2 regions of the Lacticaseibacillus styriensis genome follow, and region 2 is predicted to be linked to the other one. Evidence: riboswitches for the same ligand, from Rfam matches in the RefSeq annotation. Region 2 holds a riboswitch; the other holds the start of a gene.
The links. Region 2 has a riboswitch for thiamine pyrophosphate ahead of LACSTY_RS01560 (ECF transporter S component). Riboswitches for the same ligand answer to the same signal wherever they lie in the genome.

Region 1 (6,687 bases), 1.5 Mb from region 2:
AACGTTTGATTACCGGATTAGCCGGTTTATTTTTTCTCGCCACCCTCGCTTCTTCACTAGCGCCCAGTGCTGGTTGGTTGATTGGGGCCCGGATGGTCTTGGGGCTGGCAGTCGGTGGTGTTTCGGTTTTGGTTCCTAGCTTTCTGGCTGAAATTGCGCCAACGAATCGGCGTGGTCGGCTTGTGACCCAAAATGAATTAATGGTCGTCTCGGGTCAACTGCTTGCGTTCATCTTGAATGCCGTTTTAGGGACGAATTTTGGCAATGTTCACGGTATTTGGCGGTGGATGATCGTCTTGGCCGTGATCCCAGCTATTCTTCTGGGTGTTGGCACCCATTTTGTTCCTGAATCACCGCGTTGGTTAATGATGAAGGGCCGTCAGCAAGATGCTGAAGACAGCCTCGCAGTTTTGCGAACACCGCAAGAGGTTCCAAATGAGCTTGAACATTTAAAACAGACGATTGCGAAAAGTGCAGAACATAAAAAGGTCAAGCCGGTTGATGCACTCAAGGTTAAGTGGATTCGCCGACTATTGATGATCGGTATCGGCTTAGGCGTTATCCAACAAATCGCTGGGATTAATGTCATGATGTATTATGGAACATCAATTTTGCAGATGACTGGATTTGGCCGCAACAGTGCGTTGATTGCCAACATTGCCAATGGGGTCACGGCGGTCGCTGCTACAATTGTCACGATGCAACTGCTTAAACATGTGCCGCGCCGACCATTATTGATTATTGGTTTAATTGGTACGTCACTGGCGATTACAGGTGTGACATTTGCTTCCCGTTTGCCGGCAGGATCGCCGATGCGTTCTTTTACAACCATTCTGATGATGATGCTCTTCCTGGCCTTCTTCCAAGGAGCGATTAGCCCAATGACCTGGCTGCTTATGTCGGAGATTTTACCGGAACAGTTGCGCGGCCTTGGTATGGGCACAGCGACCTTCTTCCTGTGGTTGAGTAATTTTGCGGTTGGGGTGCTTTTCCCAATTGGCTTGGCACAGATGGGGATGTTTTGGACGTTCGTTTGCTTCATTGTGACGAATATTGTCTCGTTGCTGTTTGTCGTTATCTTTGTACCGGAGACGGCAGGGAAGTCGTTGGAGGCTTTGCACCGTGAAGAAAAGGCGCGGTTGAGTCGGTGAGTGAAAAAATTCATGTTGCAAGATTGCCGCTGTTCTGAAGTACGCTCACGCTCCATAAAACGCGTTCGCAGGCCCAGAAACCTGCGTGTAAGGACCTCTCTCAAGTATAAATGGTAAAAGGCAGATCAGTTCCTGATGCACTTAAAAACGCGCTCACCAGCCCAGAAACCTCCACATAAGGACCTCAGACCTAAATGGCCAAAGCCCGGCCATTTAGGTCTGAGGCCACTTATGCTCCGGTTTCTAACCGGGCTGGTTCACGCTCTGCTCTGGGTAAAATATTTGCCCTTTCTCCAAAGTCTGGTAGGATAAAGTTGTATCAATTAATTCGATGAACCTTCACAAAGGGGAGCCATTGGCTGAGATCGGGGAGACCCGGACCCTTCGAACCTGTTCGTTAATGCGAGCGTAGGGATTTGTGAACGGTCGGAAGCGACCTTCTTTGTGAGTGGGGATTCACTAGGAGGCTTTTTTTATGCAACAACATAAGCGTCTGGTTGTTATTTTGGAAACAGCGATTATTGCCGCGTTTGCGATGGCGCTGACGTATATTCCGCATACCACCGGTGTTTCGGCGATTGAGTTGAATTATGGCTTGATTCCGATTGCGGTGCTGGCGATGCGGCGTGGGGCGATTCCTGCCGCATGGGCTGGCTTTGTCTGGGGCATTCTTGATTTGATTCTGCGTGGCCTTAGTGGCGGCAGTGTTCTGAACCCGATTCAGGGCTTTCTTGAATATCCAATCGCCTTTACGCTAGTTGGTTTAATGGGATTGACCTATGCTGCCTTTCAAAAGAACGTTCGCGGCGGTGAAAAGGTAAAGGCTAGCGGCTATGCTTTCGCCGGTATTATCATCGGTACTTTTGCTAAGTACTTCATTCACTTTATCGCTGGTGTTGTTTTCTGGGGCAGTTATGCACCAAAAGGCATGAATGCCTGGATCTATTCGTTGATCGTTAACGGCGGATCTGCGCTGTTCAGTACCGTATTGGCGATTGTCGTTGTCGGCATTTTGCTAACGGTCGCGCCACAACTCTTTATTGCCAAAGATGGCAAGTCGCTTTCTACCAAAGCAGCTTAAGCCGTTGCATCATTCGTAAAAATGACTGGCTGGTTCTTGTCTCCCCGTATTGTAAGGGGTTAGGCATCTAGGCCTTAAATCGGTTCCAAAGATGAAACAAATCTTTGGAGCCGATTTTTTTGTTTTCAAGAAAACTGAAGATGATTAGCGCGGCAGTTGCTGAATTTGAAGCCCTTTACGTAGCCAAATTTTCCCATTGAAGTTAACGATGATTCAAGTTTTAGGCACTGCAAGAATTAATATCTCTAGTAAAACACGAACATTAATTTGAAATAAGTCCAATATAGTTCCATTTTACGGTTGAATGTTGTTTCTGAACGTGCTATTCTCAAAATATCTTAAAGAAAGCAGGGAACAAGATGCAGAAAGTAGCTGTGGTCATGGGCTCAAGCTCCGATTGGCCAACCATGCAACAGGTTGCAACGCAATTGACGGCGCTGGCGATCCCTTATGAAAAGCGCGTTATTTCGGCTCATCGGATGCCGGATAAGCTTGCGGAATTCGGTAAGCAAGCGGCTGATCAAGGCTTTGGGGTGATTATTGCTGGAGCAGGCGGTGCGGCTCATTTACCGGGGATGCTCGCAGCCAACACCCTTTTGCCTGTCATCGGGGTGCCAATTAAAACCCGAACATTAAATGGCATTGATAGTTTGTTATCGATTGTCCAGATGCCCGGCGGAGTGCCAGTCGGAACCATGGCCATCGGTGATGCCGGTGCTGTAAATGCTGCTTTATTTGCCGCTTCAATCCTAGCTTTGACAGATGAGGCATTAACCCAACGTCTCGAAGCCTTTCGTGCCGAGCAGACCAAACGCGCCGAAGAAAGCGAGGCTGCGCTCAAATGATTGATGTGGTGACGTCTCCGGCAACAATCGGCATTATCGGCGGTGGTCAGCTTGGTCGGATGTTAGTCCAAAGCGCCAAGACGATGGGTTATCGTGTCGGCATTCTCGAACCCACACCCAATTCACCGGCAGGGCAGGTCGCGGACTTCCAAATTACGGCGCCCTACGATGACCAAGCGGCGTTGACCAAGTTAGCCAAGGAATCCGATGTTTTAACTTATGAGTTCGAAAATGTTGACTTAGCTGCACTTGAGGCTGTCCGACATTTAACTCGCATCCCTCAAGGCACTGCGATTCTAGCAACGACCCGAGACCGCATCAAGGAAAAGACTTTTCTTGAAACCCACGGCGTTCCAGTAACACCGTTTGCGGCCGTTGATTCACCGGCAACACTGAAAACCGCGATTGCCAAGATCGGCCTGCCAGCGATTCTGAAAACCACAACAGGCGGTTATGACGGACACGGCCAACAGGATATCAACACACTGGCAGATGTACCGGCGGCGGAAAAACTACTTGCGCATGGGCCCTGCATTTTAGAAAAACGCCAGCAATTCGATCGCGAAGCCTCTGTCATGATCACGCGTGATGGTCGCGATCAAGTCCGAGTTTTCCCGATTGTTGAAAATCGGCACAAAAATCACATTTTGCATCTCACTTTAGCACCGGCGCCGAGCATTTCATCGGTGTTAGCGCACAAGATTGATGACCTGGCGACCAAAATCGCCTTAGGACTTGATTTACGTGGTGTGTTAGGCGTTGAGCTGTTCCTTGAAGGGGATAACGTCATTGCCAACGAGCTGGCACCGCGGCCGCATAACTCCGGTCACTACTCGATCGAAGCATGTAACTTTTCCCAGTTCGATGCGCACATTCTGAGCATCTGTGGCTTGCCAATCCCGCCGATTGAATTGAAGCAGTCAGCGGTCATGCGCAATTTGCTCGGTGACGATTTAACCCAGGCCAAAGCAAAGTGGCCGCAGCATCCCGAATGGCACATGCATGATTATGGCAAAGTCGAGATTCGCCCTGGCCGTAAGATGGGGCACATCACGGTGACCGATGATCGCAATGTTTTGGACATACTTAAACAAATGGAGGCAGCATGGTGAAGAAGACAACGTTACTGTATACCGGCAAAGCCAAGCAGGTTTTTGCAACCGAGGATCCGGATGTTTTATGGATGGCTTACACCAATCAGGCCACGGCTTTAAACGGGGAAAAGAAGGCACAGATTGATCATAAAGGTGAGCTAAATCGCGCCATTTCGACCTTGTTGTTTAAAGAGTTAGCTGCCGCCGGTATTCCAACCCATTACATTGATTCGCCGGATGCCACTACGATGATCGTCAAAAAAGCGACGATGCTGCCGCTGGAAGTGGTGGTGCGTAATTATGCATCAGGACACTTTGTCACGAAATTCAATGTGAAACCGATGATGAAGCTCGACCCGCCGATCCACGAATACTATTACAAGTCCGATGAACTCGGCGATCCATTCATGAACGAGGCACAAATTTTCGCTTTACATGAAGCAACGCCTGAACAATTACGTGAAGTTCGTGCATTAACCGACCGCATTAATGCCTATCTCACAAAACGTTTCAATGAAGTTGGCATCACCTTGGTTGATTTCAAGCTTGAATATGGGACGTTAAAAGACGGCACATTGGTATTAGCAGACGAACTGTCACCGGATAATTTCCGCTTGGTTGACCAACAAACAGGCGCGTCGCTTGATAAAGACGTTTTTCGCCAAAATCGGGGTCCGCTAACACCGGTTTATCAAGAAGTGCTTAATCGACTACAAGAAAAAGGAGCTGCTCATGTTTAAAGCTAAAGTTTACGTGACCTACAAACCTTCTGTACTGGATCCCAAGGCTGAAGTCATCAAAACGGCCTTAAGCCGGATGGATTATCACAATGTTGATGACGTCTTGTATGGTAAATATTTCGAATTAAAGCTTAGCGGCACCGAAGCAGCGGTACGAAAGCAAGTCGATACGATTTGTGATCAGTTGCTTGCTAACGTCAATATGGAAACTTATCGCTTTGACTTGGAGCCAGTCACGGAGGATGAGGCATGAAAGCGGCCGTTATTTCTTTTCCCGGATCCAATTGTGATCTGGATTTGCAGTGGGCAGTGCAGCAAATTGCCGGTGCCGACTGTGAATTGATCAAGCAGGATCAAACCGATTTAAGCAGTTACGACGTCGTGATGGTACCCGGCGGTTTTTCTTACGGTGATTATTTGCGCAGCGGTGCCATCGCCCGGTTTTCACCCGTCATGACGGCGCTAAAAGATTTTGCGGATGCTGGCGGGTATGTGCTTGGTATCTGCAATGGCTTTCAGATTTTAACTGAAGCCGGTTTGTTGCCAGGGGCCTTGCAGTGGAATCGCGATCTGAACTTTATCTGCGAGCCGGTGGCGTTGACCGTTGATCGCGCGGACACGGCATTCTCGAATCAATATCAGGTCGGCGAACAGTTGACGTTGCCGATTGCCCATGGTGAAGGCAATTATTATGCCGATCCCGAAACGTTGGCGGAGCTCGAAGCTAATGGCCAAGTGGTGTTTCGGTACGTCGACAATCCGAATGGTAGTGTTCATGACATTGCAGGCGTGACCAATGCGGCGGGTAATGTTTTAGGGATGATGCCGCATCCGGAGCGTGCGGTTGAAGCCTTACTTGGCGGTACTGATGGATTAGGCGTCTTTCATTCGCTTATCCAACAAACGAAAGGAGCCGACATTCGTGGCACACGTTGAAATGAGTCCAACGGCCATTGCGGAAAAGAAATCCTATCTGGACTTGGGATTGACTGAGGCCGAGTATGAGCGTTTTGCCGAATTAATCGGCCATCAACCTAATGACACTGAAATCGGTTTGGCAAGCGGCATGTGGAGTGAACACTGTGCTTATAAGTACAGCAAACCGATCTTACGCCAGTTCTGGACCAAAAATGAACGGGTTTTGATGGGGCCTGGTGAAGGTGCCGGTGTCATTGATATCGGTGAAGGCAAAGCGGTGGTGTTTAAAGCCGAAAGCCATAATCACCCTTCCGCCGTCGAACCTTATGAAGGTGCCGCAACCGGTGTCGGCGGGATTATCCGCGACATTTTCTCCATTGGCGCTAAGCCTGTAGCGATGCTGGATTCACTGGCTTTTGGCGATCTTAATCAACCGCACACGCAACATCTGGTTGACCGGATTGTTGCCGGCATTGGCGGTTATGGCAATGCAATCGGCATTCCGACAGTGGGTGGCGAAACCAATTTTGATGGTAGCTATACGCGCAATCCGCTGGTAAATGCGATGTGTGTGGGCATCATGGATAAGGATCAGATTCAAAAAGGCAAAGCAGCCGGCGTCGGTAATGCCTTGATTTATGTCGGTGCCAAAACCGGTCGGGATGGCATTAATGGTGCCAGCTTTGCCTCTAGTGAATTTTCCGACGACGAGGCGGCGGATCGCTCAGCCGTTCAGGTCGGCGATCCATTTATGGAAAAGCTATTGATGGATGCGTGCCTTGAGATCACCCAGCAACATCAGCAGGCACTTGTCGGCATTCAGGATATGGGTGCGGCAGGGTTGGTTTCGTCCAGTGT
Region 2 (6,687 bases):
GCACCGACGCCAGTGCCAACAGTCCAGTAGACGAGGTCATCCAAGCCTTTGCCGGCGCCGGCCTTGAGTTCGCCGTATGCTGCGGCATTGACATCGGTGGTGAAAGCAAACTTGGTGTCAGGAAAATGTTTCTGTAAGGTACCGAGAATGTCAAAAAATTGCCATCCGGCTTTAGGGGTCTTGGTAATGTAACCGTATTGATCCGACTTACGATTGACGTCAATTGGGCCAAATGAAGCAAGACCGATCCGGTCCGCGGGGTGCGCCTTGAAATAACCGATCACTTGGGCGATGGTCTCGTCCGGCGTTGTCGTCGGAAAAGTTTCCTGGTCGATGATGTCGATACCGTTTTCTGAGATGGCACACACAAACTTTGTGCCGCCAGCTTCGATTGCTCCGAGCATGAGAGTGAACTCCTTTCAACGATGGTACAGAGATGGTTTTTTTGGTGCCGAGTCTTTGAGGCGTTCTTGAACGGTGAATGGTTAAACTTCAAAGAATGGGTGAAAAATGAAGTGACTGGGCGGTCGGCGTTACAGGTCAGTTGCCACGGCGTTGTCACTGCTGCGTGCGGTCAGCGCGACGAGGTGGTCGCCGGGCTTGACCGTTGGCGTCGTGACTGGTTCGACACTGGCATAGGCATTCGTGTTGGTGATAACGATCATGACGGTGGGGTCATAGCCGGCATTGGCAATGGCTTGGTAATCGAAGGTTCCCAGCAGGTCACCAGTGTTCACATGGTCGCCTTGGCTGACCTTGCTGGTGAAATACTGGCCTTTGAGGTCGACGGTATCGATGCCAAGGTGGATGAGCACCTCAGCACCGTCATCAGCCTTAATGCCATAAGCGTGGTGAGTTGGATAGGCGACGGTTACCGTGCCGGTGACTGGTGAATGAACCTCATCGCTAGCGGGTTTGATGGCGATTCCTTTGCCCATGATCTCAGCTGAAAAGACCTTGTCGTTAACCTGCGTGATTGGTTCGGTGGTGCCGGCGACTGGGGCGGCAATGACGGTATCTGCTTGTGTTTCTTCACCGGTGGTCGGATCCACGGGTGTTTCTTCGGGTTCATTTTTCAAAACGCGTTTGGCAACGATGAAAGTCATGACGAAGGAGGTCACCAAACTAATGACTGCGGCCAGCAGAAAGGCCACAATGGATTTCGGCGCGATCGAGATGAAGCCAAGAACGCCGGCGCTGCCCATCGCCCAGGCAAGAACGTGGAAGAGGCCGAGAATGGCGCTGGCAATACCAGAAGCGATCGCGGCACAATAGAATGGGAAGCGCAGTTTCAAGTTGACCCCGAATATCGCCGGTTCGGTGATTCCGAGTAAGGCGGAGATGCTGGAGCTCGAAGCCAGAGCACGCTGCTTGCTGTCCTTTGAAGCGAAGAACACAGCCGCCGCCGCGCCACCTTGAGCAATATTAGCCATTGATGCGACTGGGAAAATGAAGGAACCGCCAGTCGTTGCCTTGGCAGCAATGAGCGTGGTCTCAATCGCTGGGAAGGTCTGATGCAGCCCGGTGACGACAATTGCAGAGTAGAAGACCCCGAATATTGCCATGCCAAACCAACCAGTCGCATTATACAAGCCAACCAGACCATTCGTCAGAAAATCAGAAACGGCTCGCAGTACGGGACCGACGACCACAAAGGTCAGAAAACCGGTGACGATGATCGACAGCAGCGGTGTAAAGGTGAAGTCGACCGCACCCTTGAGGTGTTTGTGCAGGAACTTCTCGATCGTCGCCAGCAAAAATGCGACCCCGAGAACGGGCAGAACCTGACCTTGATAGCCAGCTTGAGCCACATGTAACCCGAAGATGTTCCAATAGGTCATTTTCCCAGCGGCAGTGACGGCGGCCACTTGGTAACCGTTAACCAAGGTCGGCAGAACCATGATCATCCCAATGGTGGCGCCAAGGTACTGGTTGCCGCCAAAGCGCTTGGTTGCTGAGAAGCCCAGTAGGATTGGCAGGAAGGTGAATGGGGCGCTGGCCATAGTGTTAACCATGTCAGCCAGTCCCTTCAGATTCGGCACCGCCTGTACGACTGACCGGCTCATGAACAAACCCGGTGAGCTCAAAACGTTGTACAACGCCATCAGCAACCCGCCGGCGACCAACGCCGGCACGATCGGAATAAAGATGTCCGATAGCATCTTCAGGAAACTGGTGAAGGGATTCGGTTTGCCGGCGGTGGCTGCGATCTTCTTGATGTCGTCTGTGGTGGCTTCCTTTAGGCCGGTAATGCCAATCAAGGCGTCATAAACCTTATCGACATCGCCGGGACCGATGATGATCTGAAACTGGCCGCCAGTTTCGAACGTGCCTTTCACATCGGGATCATCGTCCAGCGCCTTCTGGTTGATCGCCTTGCTGTCTTTAAGAACAAGGCGCAGCCGGGTCGCACAATGGGCAGCGGCCTGGATGTTATCTTTGCCAATATCTTGCAAGATCCGTTTGGCAACGTCAGCATGTTTCATAAAAGGTCCTCCTCAGGGAAGCGGTTAATGGGTAAAAAAACAATATCAGTTTTGCGACGGTTAAAATATAAAGCGCTTTCGACAAATTGTCAAGCGTTTGACAATTTAATTCTTTATTGTTGAGAGACTTCATTAGGATTAGCGTTTTAAAAATGTTTTTCGATTGACAATCAACCGCTTTCAGTTATGATAAAGCTAATCGTGACAAACAGATTAGGGCGCAATGACACCGCACAAGGATGGCAGAAAAATGCACCGACCAGATGGAACACAGCGATGCGTTATCGCCTCAGCCCAAGCTGCGATCACCAACGCCGATGCCGTCAGTATGTGTCAAGCGTGGAATCTAAAAAGGGGTAATACCAAACTATGACCGTTAAACTTGAAGATGTCGCCAAATTGGCTGGAGTGTCGCCGACCACGGTTTCCCGCGTGATCAATAATTACGGTGCCATCAGTGATAAAACGAAAAAGGCGGTTCATGCCGCCATGAATCAACTGAATTATCGGCCGAATACTTTGGCTCGCTCGCTACAGGGCAAGTCACCGCATCTCATTGGATTGATCTTCTACGACGTCAGTCACCCATTCTTCGGTGAGCTGGTCTCCCGACTCGAGAATCTGCTGTTCGAGCGCGGGTATAAGGCAATCTTATGCAACAGCGCCAATGATCCGGAAAAGGAGCGCGAGTACCTGCGCCTGCTGGCAGCCAATCAGGTCGACGGTATCATTGCCGGAGCGCACAATGAAAATATTCCGGAATATAAAGCGTACCGGCTACCGATCGTCAGCTTTGATCGCAATCTGGCTCCGACCATTCCGATCGTCAGTTCCGACAATGCCCAGGGTGGGCGCTTGGCCGCATCGGTCTTGTCAGCCAATGGCGTGCAAGCCCCGCTAATCATCACCGGTAAGGAATTGCCGAATTCACCGACAAATGCTCGGTCACAAGGTTTTCACGATTACTTTGCTGCCCATGGAATCGAACCCGCGACCGTGGCGATCCCGTTTGAGACTGCCGCGGCCATTCGCCGCACGGAGATTCAGCACTTATTGGCCGGTGGGCAGTATGACGGAATTTTCTGCACCGATGATCTGACCGCCATGCAGATCCATCAGCTGGCCTTGGCTATGGGCATCCGCGTTCCGGATGACCTAAAACTGATCGGCTATGACGGCACTCGCTTCATTCAAAATTATTACCCAGCGCTGACAACGATTGTTCAACCGTTGGACGACATCTCAAAACTGCTAGTCGACCTGTTACTGACAAGGATCAACGATCACAAGGCTGACCTAGACCCGAATTATTTGCTGCCAGTGAGCCTGCATCAAGGCATCACGGCGTAAAGTGCACCATCACTGGGTTCGGTATTTTTTGTTACCAAGCAGGCTTGACCAAGAAGTTGGCGCTATTCATCAGTTCTTTCCTGTAGCGCTTCCAAATAAAAAGTGATATACTGCCGTTACAATCGAATAGAAACATTTGGGGTGCTGTAAAAGCTGAGATGATACCCATGGAACCTGATGCAGTTAGTACTGTCGCAGGGAAATGTCGTTAAGATCAATCGTTTTTTGATGATTATTTGTGATTTCATGGACCCCGCCGATGATTTGGTGACGGGTCCTTTTTGGTTGAGCGCGAACAGGAGCGCTTAGAAATCGGAGTGTAAGTGGCCTTGAAGTCCAAATGGCTGGGCTTTGGCCATTTGGGCTTCAAGGTCCTTACACGTAGATTTCTGCGACTGCGAACGCGTTATAGAGCGCGGACGCCGGTCTGAGCCATTGCGGTCTGAGGTCCTTACACGCAGGCTTCTGCGCCAGGGAGCGCGTTATGGTGAGCCACCGCGCTTTTTAACTTGGCAGGTGAGCCAACATGAGACACAAGTAAGCTTCGAAATGATGGATTGATCGTGCTTGGCCCCCGTTTGTCTTTATTTGAAGAAATGGGGGTTATTTTTATGGACAAATGGTCGTTGCGCGATGTTGTCTTGTTGGCATTTTTGGCCTTTCTGTTTGGCGGCGTCTTTATGGGTGCCGATGCGATTTACGCGTTGTTAGCAGCGGCATTGACGCCAATTGGTTATGCGCCGTTTGCTAATGAGATTTTGTTTGGCATGTGGGTAATGGCAGCACCGATGACCGCCATGTTGCTGAAAAAGAAAGGCAGCTCGATTTTAGGTGAATGTTTGGCGGCGCTGGCGGAGATGCTTTATGGTTCCTACTTTGGCCCCGCTGTGTTGCTGTCCGGTTTTGTTCAAGGCTTGGGTAGTGAGGCAGGTTTCATCGTGACCCGTTATCGGCGCTATGACACAGTGAGTCTGCTTTTGGCCGCGGTTGGTACGACGGTTTTTAGTTTTACCTATGAGTACTTCAAGCTGGGTTATGGCGCTTACAGTCTTGGCATGATTCTGGCATTGGTGACGGTGCGGTTGCTGTCGGTTATTTTCTTCGGCGTTGTTTTGGTTCAACTGGTGATGAAACTTTATGAACAGGCCGCTGGTGCCAAGCGACTGGCTGGCAGGTCGTAAATGATGGGAATTGAACTACGAAAATTGCGATTTCAGCGGGATGGCCCATTGTTTGACGGTCTCGATTTCGAATTTACGACGGGCGCAATGACCGTTCTGACCGGCGACAGTGGCAGTGGTAAGTCGACCTTGCTCAACTTGATTGCCGGATTTGCACCACTGACTTATGAAGGCACGATCTTGGTGGATGGGCAGGATAATCGCAACGCGTCTATGCAAACGAAAGCAAGCCGAGTGGGAATGCTGTTTCAGAATCCTGATCAGCAATTTACCATGCGAACCTTACGCGGTGAACTCAACTTTGCTCTGGAAAATCTCGACTTGCCGGCTGATGTGATGGCGAAACAAATCCGGCAGGCGGTGGCGCTAGGTGAAACCGATGACTTTTTGGATCGGGACTTACAGACACTTTCCGGTGGTGAAAAGCAGCGCGCGGCGTTAACGGTTTTGCTAGCCATGGATGCGCCGGTTTTGTTGCTAGATGAGCCGTTTGCCAGCATCGATCCGGCTAGTCGGCAGCAACTCATTACCAAGTTGGGTAAATTACGCGATGCGGGGAAAACCATTATCATTGCCGATCACGACTTGAGCGATTACGCCGGCGTTGCCGATGAGCTTGTGTCGTTGGAAAAGGGACAGCTGACCCGCTTGCCGCTGACGACACTCACCACAATCCCGACTCATTTTCATTTAACGCAAACCGATGCAGGCACGACACCCTTGCTTCACCTTGATCAGGTAGTTTGTGCCCAGAATCGCCGGGTATTGATCCGCGCGGCTGACTGGCATTTTAATACCGGCATCACGACCCTGACTGGCGCTAATGGCAGCGGGAAATCGACGTTGTTGCGCGCCATGGTGCAACTGCATCCTTACCGAGGGCGCATGTTTCTCGGTGAACGGCGCTTGCGGCGCAGACAGCGATTGTTCCAGACGATGACGCTGGCGGTGCAAGATGCCACGAAGCAATTTGTAACGCTGACGCCGGCGGATGAATTAAAGTTCGGCGCTCCGTTCACGGCGGAAGTTCGCGAACGCCAACAAGCGGCCCTCGACTATCTGGGATTGACGGATAAGCAAACCGGCAGCCTGTATCACTTGAGCGACGGGCAAAAGAAAATGATTCAATTGATTGCCATGTTGAGCTTGGACCGGGCCTTTTTACTGCTAGACGAGCCGTTCAGCGGGTTGGATGAGCGCGCGTGTGCCTTTTTCACCGCGTGGATTAAGGAAAAAGCAGCTGAGGAAGCCTTCTTGATTGTGACGCATCGGCTTGCTCCGTTGGCGGGTGTGAGTCAACAGCATGTTCAACTGGCCGATCAACACTTGGCGGTGCTTGGGGAGTGAAACGATGTTGCCAAAAAAGACGAATGCGCTGAATCTGAGTTTGCTGATACTGCTTTTGACGCTTGAAATATCGTTCAGTCATTCGGTGAAACTTGACTTGGCGTTGATAGGCTTAGCTACTGGCTTTCTGCTGTGGCGACGTGCATTTAAAAGCCTAGTTGTTTTAGCGTTGCTTCCGCTGATACCCGCGGCGAGCACTTACTGGGCAATCACCTTACACGGTACGGATACGTCCTACGCGTTGTTACTGTTTGTGCGAACTTATGCTTTCACCGCGCTGGGCTTGGTGTTTCTGATCGGCGTTGATCTCGAGGCATTGCTCC

Region 1: another riboswitch for thiamine pyrophosphate. It lies ahead of thiT (energy-coupled thiamine transporter ThiT); the one in region 2 lies ahead of LACSTY_RS01560 (ECF transporter S component).

The regions. Positions count from the first base shown of each region.
Region 1 is NZ_CP132483.1:1,792,082-1,798,768, reverse strand. Features, by position in the region: gene LACSTY_RS08630 (sugar porter family MFS transporter) at 1-1,151, shown strand, start outside; TPP riboswitch at 1,487-1,584, shown strand; gene thiT (energy-coupled thiamine transporter ThiT) at 1,627-2,232, shown strand; gene purE (5-(carboxyamino)imidazole ribonucleotide mutase) at 2,592-3,077, shown strand; gene purK (5-(carboxyamino)imidazole ribonucleotide synthase) at 3,074-4,189, shown strand; gene purC (phosphoribosylaminoimidazolesuccinocarboxamide synthase) at 4,183-4,911, shown strand; gene purS (phosphoribosylformylglycinamidine synthase subunit PurS) at 4,904-5,164, shown strand; gene purQ (phosphoribosylformylglycinamidine synthase subunit PurQ) at 5,161-5,847, shown strand; gene purL (phosphoribosylformylglycinamidine synthase subunit PurL) at 5,834-6,687, shown strand, end outside.
Region 2 is NZ_CP132483.1:339,238-345,924, forward strand. Features, by position in the region: gene LACSTY_RS01545 (ROK family protein) at 1-404, opposite strand, end outside; gene LACSTY_RS01550 (sucrose-specific PTS transporter subunit IIBC) at 534-2,486, opposite strand; gene LACSTY_RS01555 (LacI family DNA-binding transcriptional regulator) at 2,856-3,836, shown strand; TPP riboswitch at 3,964-4,054, shown strand; gene LACSTY_RS01560 (ECF transporter S component) at 4,448-5,017, shown strand; gene LACSTY_RS01565 (ABC transporter ATP-binding protein) at 5,021-6,364, shown strand; gene LACSTY_RS01570 (energy-coupling factor transporter transmembrane component T) at 6,369-6,687, shown strand, end outside.